3 regions of the Streptomyces sp. NPDC014801 genome follow, and region 1 is predicted to be linked to each of the others. Evidence: riboswitches for the same ligand, from Rfam matches in the RefSeq annotation. Region 1 holds a riboswitch; each other region holds the start of a gene.
What was found. Region 1 has a riboswitch for thiamine pyrophosphate ahead of ACF1AL_RS30760 (thiamine ABC transporter substrate binding subunit). Riboswitches for the same ligand answer to the same signal wherever they lie in the genome.

Region 1 (4,205 bases):
ACACCCGCCACGGCGACGCCCCGAGCACGGCGGCCGCCTCCCGCAGCCGTCCGTCCACCGCGCGCAGCACCGGCAGCATGGTCCGTACGACGAAGGGGACGCCGACGAGGGCCTGGGCGAGCGGCACCAGGATCCAGGAGCTGCGCAGGTCCAGCGGCGGAGTGTCCAGGGTGATCAGGAAGCCGAAGCCGACGGTCACCGCGGACACGCCGAGCGGCAGCATCAGCAGCGCGTCGAAGCCCCGCACCAGCCGTCCGGCGTCCCGGCGGGTCAGCGCGGCGGCGGCGAGCGCGCCGATCAGCAGGGCGATGCCGGTGGCGGCGACGGCGTACTCGAGGGAATTGCCGATGGCCTCGATGGGCGGGACGAGGAAGGTGTTGCCGTCCTGGCCGGTCAGCGCCCGGTAGTAGCCGAGGCCGCCGTCCAGGGAGCGCTGCACCAGCACCGCAGGCGGCAGCACGAGCAGCGCGGCGATGGTCAGCAGCACCCCGGCGAGGAGCGCCCACTGCCCCGCGCCGCGCGGCCGGCGGGCCGTGGTCGCCGCGTCCACCAGCTTCAGCGCGCTCTCCCGGCGCCGTACCGTCCAGGCGTGCACGGCGAGGATCGCGCCCACCGCGGCGAACTGGACGATCGTCAGGACGGCGGCGGTGGACAGGTCGAAGACGTCGGCGGTCTGCCGGTAGATCTCCACCTCCAGGGTGGAGTAGGCGGGCCCGCCGAGGATCTGGACGATGCCGAAGGAGGTGAAGCAGAACAGGAACACCATCAGCGCGGCCGCCGCGACGGCGGGCGCCAGCGCGGGCAGGGTGACCTTGCGCCAGGCGGTGAAGCGGGACGCGCCGAGCATCCGGGCCGCCTCCTCCTGCCGCGGGTCGAGCTGCGCCCACAGGCCGCCGACGGTGCGTACGACGACGGCGTAGTTGAAGAAGACGTGGGCGAGCAGGATCGCCCACACGGTGGTGTCCAGCCGTACGCCCCACAGGTCGTCGAGCAGCCCGCCGCGGCCGACCAGGGCCAGGAAGGCGGTGCCGACGACGACGGTCGGCAGCACGAACGGCACGGTCACCACGGCCCGCAGCAGCCGTTTGCCGGGGAAGTCGAAGCGGGCGAAGACATAGGCGCCGGGCAGCGCGAGGAGCAGGGTGAGCCCGGCGGAGACCAGCGCCTGCCAGGTGGTGAACCACAGCACGTGCCGGATGTCGGACTGGCCGAGCACGTCGGTGAGCCGGCCGAACTGCCAGGCCCCGTCGACCTTGAGCCCGCGGGCGACGATCGCGGCCACGGGGTAGGCGAAGAACACGGCGAAGAACGCGACGGGCAGGGCCATCAGCCCCAGCCGCGCCGCGCTCCCCGCGCGGTTCGTCCGGCGGACTACTTCAGTACGAGCGAGGTCCACTGCTTGACCCACTGGTCACGGTGGTCGGCGATGGCGCCGGGGGCCATGGTCTCGGGGTCCTTGGCCGCGGGGCCGTACTGGGTGAACTCGGCAGGCACCTTGGCGCCGTCGAGGACCGGGTAGACGAACATGTTCAGCGGCATGTCCTCCTGGAACTCCTTGGAGACCAGGAAGTCGATCAGCGCCTTGCCGCCCTTGGTGTTCTTGGCGTTGCTCAGCAGACCCGCGAACTCGATCTGCCGGAAGCAGGTGCCGGCCGCCACACCCGTGGGCGCGGTCTTCGGCTGCGGCTTGGCGAAGACGACCTCGGCGGGCGGGGAGGAGGCGTACGACACGACGAGCGGCCGGTCGCCCTTGGCCTTCTTGCCGCCGGCCGAGCCGGAGAACTCCTGGTCGTAGGCCTGCTCCCAGCCGTCGACCACCTTCACGCCGTTGGCCTTGAGCTTCTTCCAGTAGTCCTGCCAGCCGTCGTCGCCGTACTTGGCGGCGCTGCCCAGCAGGAAGCCGAGGCCGGGCGAGGAGGTCGCGGCGTTCTCGGTGACCAGCAGGTTCTTGTACTCGGGCTTGACCAGGTCGTCGAAGGTCGCGGGCGGGGCCAGCTTGTGGTCGGCGAAGTACTGCTTGTCGTAGTTGACGCAGATGTCGCCGTAGTCGATCGGGGTGACCCGGTGCTTGGCCTGGTCCAGCTGGTACTGCGCCCCTATGGAGCCGAGCCCCTTGGCCTGGTACGGCTGGAAGAGGCCGTTGTCCAGGGCGCGGGAGAGCAGGGTGTTGTCGACGCCGAAGAAGACGTCGCCCTGCGGGTTGTCCTTGGTCAGGATGGCCTTGTTGACGGCCTGCCCGGCGTCACCGCTGGTGAGGACGTGGACCTTGTATCCCGACTGCTTCTCGAAGTCCGCGAGGACGTTCTTGGACACGGCCCACGAGTCGTGGCTGACCAGCGTGACGGTCTTGGACTCGGCGGACGTCTTCTCGCTGCCGCCGCCCGACGACCCGCACGCGGACAGCGTGACGAGCCCGAGGCCGACCGCGACGACCGTGGCCTTCTTGGTGATGCTCACTGACATTCCTCCTGGAGGGACCAGGAAGAGACGCGGCCCTGCCCGGGACTCCTCACGGTGTCCCGGGCAGGGCGCAACAGCTCGAGTGATGACCGATCTCCCTACCCAGAATGACCTGGGCGAGGTTCGGAGGGTCTGCGGCCCTGTCCGCCGCACTCTCAGCGCTGTGGCGCTCCCCTGTCGGAATATGTAGATGTACTGACGCCAGTCAGATTACCGCTCGGTGGCGGCGAGCTGACCACACGCCCCGTCGATCTCCTGACCCCGGGTGTCCCGGATGGTCACCGGTACACCATGCGCGGCGATCGCCTCGACGAACGCCTTCTCGTCCTCGGGCCGGGAAGCCGTCCACTTGGACCCGGGCGTCGGGTTCAGCGGGATGAGGTTGACGTGCACGGGCTTGCCCTTGAGCAGCCGGCCCAGCCGGTCCCCGCGCCAGGCCTGATCGTTGATGTCCCGGATGAGGGCGTACTCGATGGACAGCCGCCGCCCGCTCTTCTCGGTGTACTCGAACCCGGCGTCGAGCACCTCGCGCACCTTCCACCGCGTGTTCACGGGGACGAGGGTGTCGCGCAGCTCGTCGTCGGGGGCGTGCAGCGAGATCGCCAGCCGGCACTTGAAGCCCTCGTCCGCGAACCGGTGGATCGCGGGCACGAGCCCCACGGTCGACACGGTGATGCCGCGCTGCGACAGCCCGAGCCCGTCCGGCGCCGGGTCGGTGAGCGCGCGAATGGCGCCGACGACCCGCTTGTAGTTGGCGAGCGGCTCACCCATGCCCATGAAGACGATGTTGGACAGCCGCGACGGGCCGCCGGGGATCTCCCCGTCGCGCAGCGCCCGCATGCCCTCCACGATCTGGTGCACGATCTCGGCGGTGGACAGGTTCCGGTCCAGCCCCGCCTGCCCCGTGGCACAGAACGGGCAGTTCATGCCGCATCCGGCCTGCGAGCTGATGCACATGGTGACCCGGTCCGGGTACCGCATCAGCACGGACTCGACGAGCGTCCCGTCGAACAGCCGCCACAGCGTCTTGCGGGTCGTCCCCTCGTCCGTCGACAGATGCCGTACGACGGTCATCAGCTCGGGAAACAGCGCCTCGCGCAGCTTGTCCCGCGCACCGGCGGGGATGTCGGTCCACTGCTCCGGCTCGTGCGCGTACCGCGCGAAGTAGTGCTGCGACAGCTGCTTGGCGCGAAACGGCTTCTCCCCGATCTCGGCCACGACCGCCTTGCGCTCGGCAGGCGAAAGATCGGCAAGATGCCGCGGCGGCGTCTTGGCACCGCGCGGCACGACAAAAGTGAGTTCTCCGGGCTTGGGCATGATGCATCCAGTGTCGCAGATCGACTGGCGTGGCCTGGGGCTGTCGGCTGCTACGACTGTCGGTAGTGGTCGTCACCGGTCGCCGCTGAGCGGCCTCGGACGGCCCAGGGACGGCCCAAAGTCGAGCGTTGCCACCTGGCATAGCGGGCCCAGCCAGCGACAAAGCAGACCTGCTGGACCGCGCATCGCGCTTCCGCCGGCCGGGCAGGCTGCCACCTTTGGTCTGCCCAGAGACACCGTTCACCCAAATTCACCAGGCGACCACTGGACAGTGCTGATTAAGCCCGATGCGAGTACCGGTAGCGGCGTGGTGTTCAGAAGCCTCCGGTGGCTCGCAAGTCCTTCAACACCTGCTCCCGATACTCCGGGCAGTAGACCGTCACGCCTATGGTCAGCAGCTCGTTTGCGTCCTCTTGCATCATCCCCCA
Region 2 (4,205 bases), on a different contig from region 1:
CCGGCGACGTACTCCATCGCCAGGTAGACGTAGGCGCCGTCGGTGCCCTGGTCGAAGACCTGCACCACGTTGGGGTGCGCCAGCCGGGCGACGGACTTCGCCTCCCGGATGAACCGCTCGACGAAGGAGCCGTCGGCCGCGAGCGTCGGGTGCATCACCTTCAGCGCGAGGACGCGGTCCAGGCGGGTGTCCAGGGCCCGGTAGACCGTGGCCATCCCACCGACCGCGATCCGCGCGTCGACGCGATACCGGCCGTCGAGCACCTGCCCGACGAGAGGGTCCGAGAGGGTCGTATCCACGCAGCGAGTCTACGAGGCACGACCGACACGCCCGCCGTTTCACCCGACCAGAGGGGTGACTGCAGCCGACCTGTGACGCTGCGGAGACCCCGGTCCGGCCGCCAGGGGGCGTCTAGAAGGCGGGGCGCTCCGGGTCGAGCCGGGCGATGCCGTCCGTCGGCGAGGACGCCTCCGCGAAGTGCCGCTTGGGGATGCGCCCCGCCCGGTACGCCAGCCGGCCCGCCTCCACCGCGTGCCGCATGGCCTCCGCCATCACCACCGGCTCCTGCGCCCGTGTCACCGCCGAGGCGAGCATCACACCGGCGCAGCCCAGCTCCATCGCGAGCGCCACGTCGGAGGCGGTGCCCGCGCCCGCGTCCAGGATGACCGGCACACGCGCCTGCTCGACGATCAGCTGGAAGTTGTGCGGGTTGCGGATGCCGAGCCCGGAGCCGATGGGCGAGCCCAGCGGCATGATCGCCGCACAGCCCACGTCCTCCAGCTTGCGCGCCAGCACCGGGTCGTCGTTGGTGTACGGCAGCACGGTGAACCCGTCGTCGACGAGCGTCTCCGCCGCGTCCAGCAGCTCGATCGGGTCCGGCAGCAGCGTGCGCTCGTCGGCGATGACCTCCAGCTTGACCAGGTCGGTGCCGAGCGCCTCGCGCGCCAGCCGGGCCGTGAGCACCGCCTCCCCGGCGGTGAAGCAGCCGGCGGTGTTCGGCAGCACCCGGATGCCGAGCCGGTCCAGCACCGACAGCACCGAGCCGTGCACGTCGGCCTTGACCCGGCGCATCGCCACGGTCGTCAGCTCGGTGCCGGAGGCCACCAGCGACCTTTCCAGCACGTCCAGGCTGGGCGCGCCGCCGGTGCCCATGATCAGGCGGGACGACAGGGCCGTACCGCCGAGGACGAAGGGGTCGTCAGCCATGGTTCAGCCTCCCTGGACGGCGGTCAGGACCTCGACGCGGTCGCCCTCGGCGAGGGCCGTGGCGGACCACTGGGTGCGCGGGACGACGGTCTCGTTGAGGGCGGCGGCCACCCCGGAGGGGGCCGCGGTGAGGGACTTCACGACGGCGTCGAGCGCGGTGCCGGGCTCGATCCGGTGGGGTTCGCCGTTGACGGAGATGTTCATGCGGGCTGCTCCGTGAGGGTGCGTGCGGCCTGCGGGGCTCCTGCCGCGGTGGAAAAGCGCTTCGGGGTGAACGGGCGGGCCTCGTCCGGCAGTTCACCGGTGACGAGGGCGTGGGCGAGGACGTCGCCGGTGACCGGGGTGAGCAGGACGCCGTTGCGGTGGTGCCCGGTGGCCAGCAGCAGGCCGTCCAGCGCGGTCGGGCCGAGCAGCGGCGCGTTGTCGGGGGAGCCGGGGCGCAGCCCGGCCCGGGTCTCGGTCAGCGGCAGCTCGGTGATCCCGGGCACCAGCTCGTGGGCGTCGCGCAGCAGCTCGTAGACGCCGCCGGCGGTCACCGTGGTGTCCCAGCCCATCTCCTCGCTGGTCGCGCCGACCACCAGTTCGCCGTTCTCGCGCGGCACCAGGTAGAGCGCGCCGCCGCGCACCACCGCGCGCACGGTCCGGCTCAGGAAGGGCGTCCCGTGGTCCGGCATGGTCAGCCGCAGGACCTGGCCCTTCACCGGCCGCACCGGCGGCAGCACGTCCTCGGGCACGCCGCCCAGCCGCCCGCTGAGGCTGCCGGCGGCGAGCACCACCCGGCCCGCGCCCAGCTCCTGGCCGTCGCGGGTGACGACGCCGGCCGCGCGTCCGTGCGCGAGCATGAGCCGTTCGGCCCAGGTCCGGTGGAACACCACCCCGGCCCGCTCGCACGCGGTGACCAGCGCGGCCGCCAGCCGCCGCGGGTCCACCTGGTGGTCGCCGTCCACCCGCAGCCCGCCGCGCACCCCCGGCGCCAGCATCGGCTCCAGGCGCCGGCAGTCGCGGCCCGACAGCCACTCCGACTCCAGGCCCGACTGCCGTTGCAGGGCGTGCAGTTCCTTGAGGTGGGCGCGGTCGTCGGCGTCCAGGGCGACGGCGAGCGTGCCGCAGCGCCGGTAGCCGAGGTCTTCTCCGGTGGCCTCGGTCAGCTCGGCCGCGAAGTCCGGGTAGCGGCGAGCGGAGGCCAGGTTGAGGCCGAGCAGGGTCTGCTCGCCGTAGTGCAGTTCGGTGACGGCGGCCAGCATCCCGGCCGCCACCTGGGCGGCTCCGCCGCCGGGCCCGGGGTCGACGACCGCGGTGGTGAAGCCGCGCTGTGCGGCCCGCCAGGCCGTGACCAGGCCGATGATCCCGCCCCCGATGACGAGGACGTCTGACGTACGCGTAGGCGACATGGGCGTCCAGCCCCTCCCTTCGCCGGCATGACCCGGATCAGGTTCGTACGGTCGGAGGCCGTCCCAGCCTCCCTCTCAGCCCGGTGCGTCCGGGCTCCCGCGAGTGCTTTACGGTGGCCACCCTAGCCCGTGCCGCTGTGTGTCTGTAAGGGAGCCTTCCGTCATGACCCGGTCCCTCGACGGTCTCGTCCTCGCCCCGGTCGCCGACCAGGCCCCAGGTCAGGTGGGCACCCGCACCCGGTTCGCCTACCACGAGCGCGAGGGCCGGATCTGGGCCGAATACGCGGGCGGGGACGTGGTGCGCGGGTATCTCGTGGGCACCCGGGACGGGGACCGGCTGGACTTCCGGTACGTCCAGCTGAAGCAGGACGGGACGACCTCCTCCGGCCACTGCGCGTCCACGGTCGTGGAGCTGCCGGACGGGCGGGTGCGGCTGGAGGAGACCTGGGAGTGGGAGTCCCAGGAGGGCAGCGGCACGAGCGTGGTGGAGGAGCTGCCCGCGCATGTGGAGCAGCTCACGGCGCAGGACCGCTGACTGACGGTCTGTCAGGTGTCTATGGTGATCAGGTGAGCGAGCAGACGCAGCAACGGGGCACGTCACAGACGCGGCGCGTGGTCGTCGTGGGCGCGGGCATGGCCGGGGTGCAGACCGCGGTCGCCCTGCGCGACCAGGGCTTCACCGGCACCGTCACCCTGATCGGCGCCGAGCCCCACCAGCCCTACGACCGGCCGCCGCTGTCCAAGGCCGTGCTGCTCGGCACCGCCGAGGGCTCCGCCTTCGACGTCGACTTCGACGCCCTCGGCATCGAGCTGCGGCTCGGCTGCGAGGTGCTGGGCGTCCGCCCCGCCGACCACGAACTGGACACCGAGGCCGGCCCCGTCGCCTACGACGTCCTCGTCGTCGCCACCGGCGCCGAACCGGTCACCCTGCCCGGCGCCGAGGGGGTGCCCGGCGTGCACCTGCTGCGCACCCTGGACGACGCCGAGCGGCTGCGCCCGGTGCTGGAGCGGCAGCACGACATCGTGGTCGTCGGCGCCGGCTGGATCGGCGCCGAGTTCGCCACGGCCGCGCGGGAGGCGGGCTGCGCCGTCACCGTCGTCGAGGCCGCCGACCGCCCGCTCGCCGGGGCGCTGCCCGCCGAGGTCGCCGCGCCCATGACCGCCTGGTACGCCGACGCCGGTGCCGAGCTGCGCACGCACACGCGCGTGGCGGCCGTCGAGCCGGGCAGCGTGGTCCTCGACGACGGCACCCGGCTGCCCGCCGGCGCGGTCGTCGTCGGCATCGGGGCGCGGCCCGCCACCGGCTGGCTGGCCGGGTCCGGCATCGCGCTCGGCACGCACGGCGAGGTGCTCGCCGACGCGCACCTGCGCACCTCGGTGCCGGACGTGTACGCGGTCGGCGACTGCGCCTCCTTCCCCTCCGCCCGCTACGGCGAGCGGCTGCTCGTGCACCACTGGGACAACGCCCTGCAGGGCCCCCGCACGGTCGCCGCGAACATCGCCGGCGACACGCCCGCCGCCTACGACCCGGTGCCCTACTTCTGGTCCGAGCAGTTCGGCCGTTTCGTGCAGTACGCCGGGCATCACACCGCCGCCGACCGCATCCTG
Region 3 (4,205 bases), on a different contig from region 1:
GTCCTCGCGGGCACCGCCGCCGCGATCTTCCTGCTCGTCGGGTACGTCCTGAAGATGCTCGACCCGCAGCCCGCCTTTGCCGGGACGATGGTGACCGCCGGCTGGGTCTTCGCCGCCCTCACGGCGGCCGCGATCCTTGTCGCCACCGTCGGCCTGCTGCTCACCGCCTTGCGCAACCGTGCCCCGGCCGAGCCCGGCGGCTACGGCGAACTGCCCGAGGAACTGGCCCAGGCCCGGGACGCCTGGCACGAGGCCCTGCTGGAACGCGGCATCATCCCCTTTCTGCGCGACGCCCTCTCCGAGCCCGGTACGACGACGCCGTACCCGGTGTCCCCGTCGGTGCCGACCAGCCGTATCCCGCGCCTGGGGTACGACCGGCCGGGGTTCACCAGTCCCGACGACGGCCCCACCGCCGGCCCGCGCCCGAGCTTCTCCAGTCCGGACTACACCAGCCCGGACTTCGGAGGCCCGGAACACCAGCCGGAATGAACCCGGGCGGGCCGTGCTTCCCGCGCGGTGCGCCCGCACGGGAAGCACCTGCGCCCGTGGGGAGCACCGCCCGCCCGCTGGTGGTGTGCGCGTGCGTCAGTCGGCGATCGGCAGGTAGACGCGGTTGCCCGCCGCCGCGAACTCCTTCGACTTCTGCGCCATGCCCTCCTCGATCTCGGCCTGGCTGCCGCCGTGCTCACGGCGGATGTCCTGCGAGATCTTCATCGAGCAGAACTTCGGTCCGCACATCGAGCAGAAGTGGGCCGTCTTGGCCGGTTCCGCCGGCAGGGTCTCGTCGTGGAACTCCCGTGCCGTGTCCGGGTCCAGCGCGAGGTTGAACTGGTCCTCCCACCGGAACTCGAACCGGGCGTCGGACAGGGCGTCGTCCCACTCCTGCGCGCCCGGGTGCCCCTTGGCGAGGTCGGCCGCGTGCGCGGCGATCTTGTAGGTGATCACACCGGTCTTGACGTCGTCCCGGTTGGGCAGGCCCAGGTGCTCCTTGGGCGTGACGTAGCAGAGCATCGCCGTGCCCCACCAGGCGATCATCGCGGCGCCGATGCCGGAGGTGATGTGGTCGTACGCCGGAGCGATGTCCGTGGTCAGCGGGCCGAGCGTATAGAACGGAGCTTCATCGCAGATCTCCTGCTGAAGGTCGATGTTCTCCTTGATCTTGTGCATCGGGACGTGGCCCGGGCCCTCGATCATGGTCTGTACGTGGAAACGCTTGGCGATCGTGTTGAGTTCCCCGAGGGTCCTCAACTCCGCGAACTGCGCCTCGTCGTTGGCGTCCGCGATGGAGCCGGGCCTGAGGCCGTCGCCGAGGGAGTACGTCACGTCGTACGCGGCGAGGATCTCGCAGAGCTCCTCGAAGTTCTCGTAGAGGAACGACTCCTTGTGGTGGGCGAGGCACCACGCGGCCATGATGGAGCCTCCGCGCGAGACGATGCCCGTCTTGCGGTTGGCGGTGAGCGGCACATACGCCAGGCGTACGCCCGCGTGGACCGTCATGTAGTCCACGCCCTGCTCGGCCTGCTCGATGACCGTGTCCTTGTAGATCTCCCAGGTCAGTTCCTCGGCCTTGCCGTCGACCTTCTCCAGCGCCTGGTACAGCGGCACCGTGCCGATGGGCACCGGGGAGTTGCGCAGCACCCACTCGCGGGTGGTGTGGATGTTGCGTCCGGTGGACAGGTCCATGACCGTGTCGGCGCCCCAGCGGGTCGCCCAGGTCATCTTCTCGACCTCCTCCTCGATGGAGGAGGTCACCGCGGAGTTGCCGATGTTGGCGTTGACCTTCACCAGGAACCGCTTGCCGATGATCATCGGCTCGATCTCCGGGTGGTTGACGTTGGCCGGCAGCACCGCCCGGCCCGCCGCGATCTCCTCGCGGACCACCTCGGGCGAGACGTTCTCCCGGATGGCCACGTACTCCATCTCCGGGGTGATCTCGCCCCGGCGGGCGTACGCGAGCTGCGTGACCGCCTGGCCGTCACGGCCGCGACGGGGCTGGCGCGGCCGCCCGGGGAAGACCGCGTCGAGGTTGCGCAGACCGCCCCGCGGCGAGGTGTGCTTGATCCCGTCGTCCTCGGGACGGACGGGACGGCCCGCGTACTCCTCGGTGTCGCCGCGGGCGATGATCCAGTTCTCCCGCAGCGGCGCCAGGCCCCTGCGGACGTCGGTGTCGACGAGCGGATCGGTGTACGGGCCGGACGTGTCGTACAGCGTGACCGACTTCCCGTTGGTGAGGTGCACCTGACGGACCGGCACCCGCAGGTCGGGGCGTGAACCCTCGACGTATGCCTTGTGCCAGCCGATGGACTTCCCGGCCTCCTGAGCGGTCTCGCTCTGAACGGAGGCAGGCGTGCGTGCGTCCTTGTTGGTCATCAGACCTACTCCCTACGCCGGCATTACCCGGTAACAGGTTCGGCGGTCGACGCAGCGGTCACCGTCGGCCGACGTTTCGGCGTGGGACGTCATGTTCCACGTGAAACATCGCGCAGACGGAGGTCAGCGCCCTCTCAGCCCGGTGCTCCGAGCTCCCGCGTGTGCAAAGGTGTCTCCACGCTAGCGTCCCTTCGGGCGCGGTGAACAGAGGGCCCCTGTCGTTCTTGCGATGATCGGGCGGTGACCACGACACCCCCGCCCCCGTATCCGCCGTCCGAACCGCCGCGCGGCCAGGGCTCCAGAGGCCCCGGCCACCAGGCCGAAGAGGGGTACTTCCCGGCCGCCGACTACGGCCGGGAGCACGGGCACGGGGACGAGCACGGGCACGGGTACGGACAAGGGTCCGGCCACGGTGACGGGCACGGACCGGGCCACGGCACTTCCAGCCACGGACACGAGCCTGGCCATTCCGGCCACGGACACGGGCCCGGGCATTCCGGCCACGGACACGGGCCCGGGCATTCCGGCCACGGACACGGGCCCGGGCATTCCGGCCACGGACACGGGCCCGGGCACTCGCACAGTCACAGTCACGGGCCCGCCGCTCCCGTCTCCCGGCATCTGCGCAAGGTCATCGCGGCGATCCTGATCCCCTTCGCCGCGGCGGTCGTCGTCGGTCTCTGCGTGCTGTGGCCCGGCGGCGCCCCGGGCCACGCGCGCACCGGCGTCGGTTTCGACCGCCAGACCCAGCAGGCCACGGTCACCCGGCTGGTGGAGGTGAGCTGCGCGTCTGTCAACGCCTCCGGCACCGCCCCGACCGGGGACGCCTCCACCGCGGAGGGCTCCTCCGGCCGGCAACAGGCCGCCGGCACCTGCAAGAAGGCGACCGTCCGGGTCGACACCGGCAAGGACAAGGGCCGTACGTTCACCGAGATCGTGCAGCCGGACCAGACGCGGCAGCTGCACCAGGGCGAGCAGGTGGTGGTCGCCTACGAGCCGTCGGCCCCGAAGGACCTGCAGTACTCGGTCACGGACGTCAACCGGCGCTTCCCGATGGCCCTGCTGGCCGGCATCTTCGCGCTCGCCGTCGTGGTCGTGGGGCGGTTGCGCGGGGTGATGGCGCTCGTCGCGCTGGCCATCAGCTTCCTGGTGCTGAACCTCTTCATCCTGCCCGCGATCCTGCAGGGCTCGAACCCGCTGGTCGTCGCCGTCGTCGGGTCCAGCGCCATCATGCTCATCGCCCTGTACCTGTGCCACGGGCTGTCGGCCCGTACCTCGGTGGCGGTCCTCGGCACCCTGATCTCGCTGCTGCTGATCGGCGTCCTCGGCTCGCTGTTCATCGGCTGGGCCGCGCTGACCGGCAACACGGACGACAGCACCGGTCTCATCCACGGCCTGTACCCGTCGATCGACATGAGCGGTCTGCTGCTGGCCGGCGTCATCATCGGCTCCCTCGGTGTGCTCGACGACGTGACGGTCACCCAGACCTCCGCCGTCTGGGAGCTGCACGAGGCCAACCCGTCGATGGGCTGGCGCGGGCTGTACCGCGCGGGCATCCGCATCGGACGCGACCACATCGCGTCCGTCGTCAACACCCTGGTCCTGGCCTACGCGGGTGCCGCGCTGCCGCTGCTGCTGCTGTTCTCCATCGCGCAGAGCAGCGTGGGCACGGTCGCCAACAGTGAGCTGGTCGCGGAGGAGATCGTGCGCACGCTGGTGGGCTCCATCGGCCTGGTCGCCTCGGTGCCGGTCACCACGGCGCTGGCCGCACTGGTGGTCTCCGCCGACCGTCCGGGGACGGCGCCGGGCAGCCGGGGCGCCGGCAGCCGCGCGGG

Region 2: linked by a shared signal. The riboswitch ahead of thiO (glycine oxidase ThiO) and the one ahead of ACF1AL_RS30760 (thiamine ABC transporter substrate binding subunit) in region 1 are both predicted to bind thiamine pyrophosphate.
Region 3: linked by a shared signal. The riboswitch ahead of thiC (phosphomethylpyrimidine synthase ThiC) and the one ahead of ACF1AL_RS30760 (thiamine ABC transporter substrate binding subunit) in region 1 are both predicted to bind thiamine pyrophosphate.

The regions. Positions count from the first base shown of each region.
Region 1 covers NZ_JBIBXG010000013.1:276,414-280,618, reverse strand. Annotated here, with positions in the region: gene ACF1AL_RS30765 (ABC transporter permease) at 1-1,327, opposite strand, end outside; gene ACF1AL_RS30760 (thiamine ABC transporter substrate binding subunit) at 1,372-2,463, opposite strand; TPP riboswitch at 2,538-2,646, opposite strand; gene rlmN (23S rRNA (adenine(2503)-C(2))-methyltransferase RlmN) at 2,671-3,777, opposite strand; gene ACF1AL_RS30750 (hypothetical protein) at 4,092-4,205, opposite strand, start outside.
Region 2 covers NZ_JBIBXG010000004.1:241,786-245,990, forward strand. Annotated here, with positions in the region: gene pknB (Stk1 family PASTA domain-containing Ser/Thr kinase) at 1-299, opposite strand, end outside; gene ACF1AL_RS10565 (thiazole synthase) at 412-1,206, opposite strand; gene thiS (sulfur carrier protein ThiS) at 1,210-1,410, opposite strand; gene thiO (glycine oxidase ThiO) at 1,407-2,597, opposite strand; TPP riboswitch at 2,595-2,708, opposite strand; gene ACF1AL_RS10580 (hypothetical protein) at 2,761-3,132, shown strand; gene ACF1AL_RS10585 (NAD(P)/FAD-dependent oxidoreductase) at 3,165-4,205, shown strand, end outside.
Region 3 covers NZ_JBIBXG010000015.1:80,440-84,644, reverse strand. Annotated here, with positions in the region: gene ACF1AL_RS32910 (hypothetical protein) at 1-489, shown strand, start outside; gene thiC (phosphomethylpyrimidine synthase ThiC) at 586-2,370, opposite strand; TPP riboswitch at 2,363-2,539, opposite strand; gene ACF1AL_RS32900 (YibE/F family protein) at 2,611-4,205, shown strand, end outside.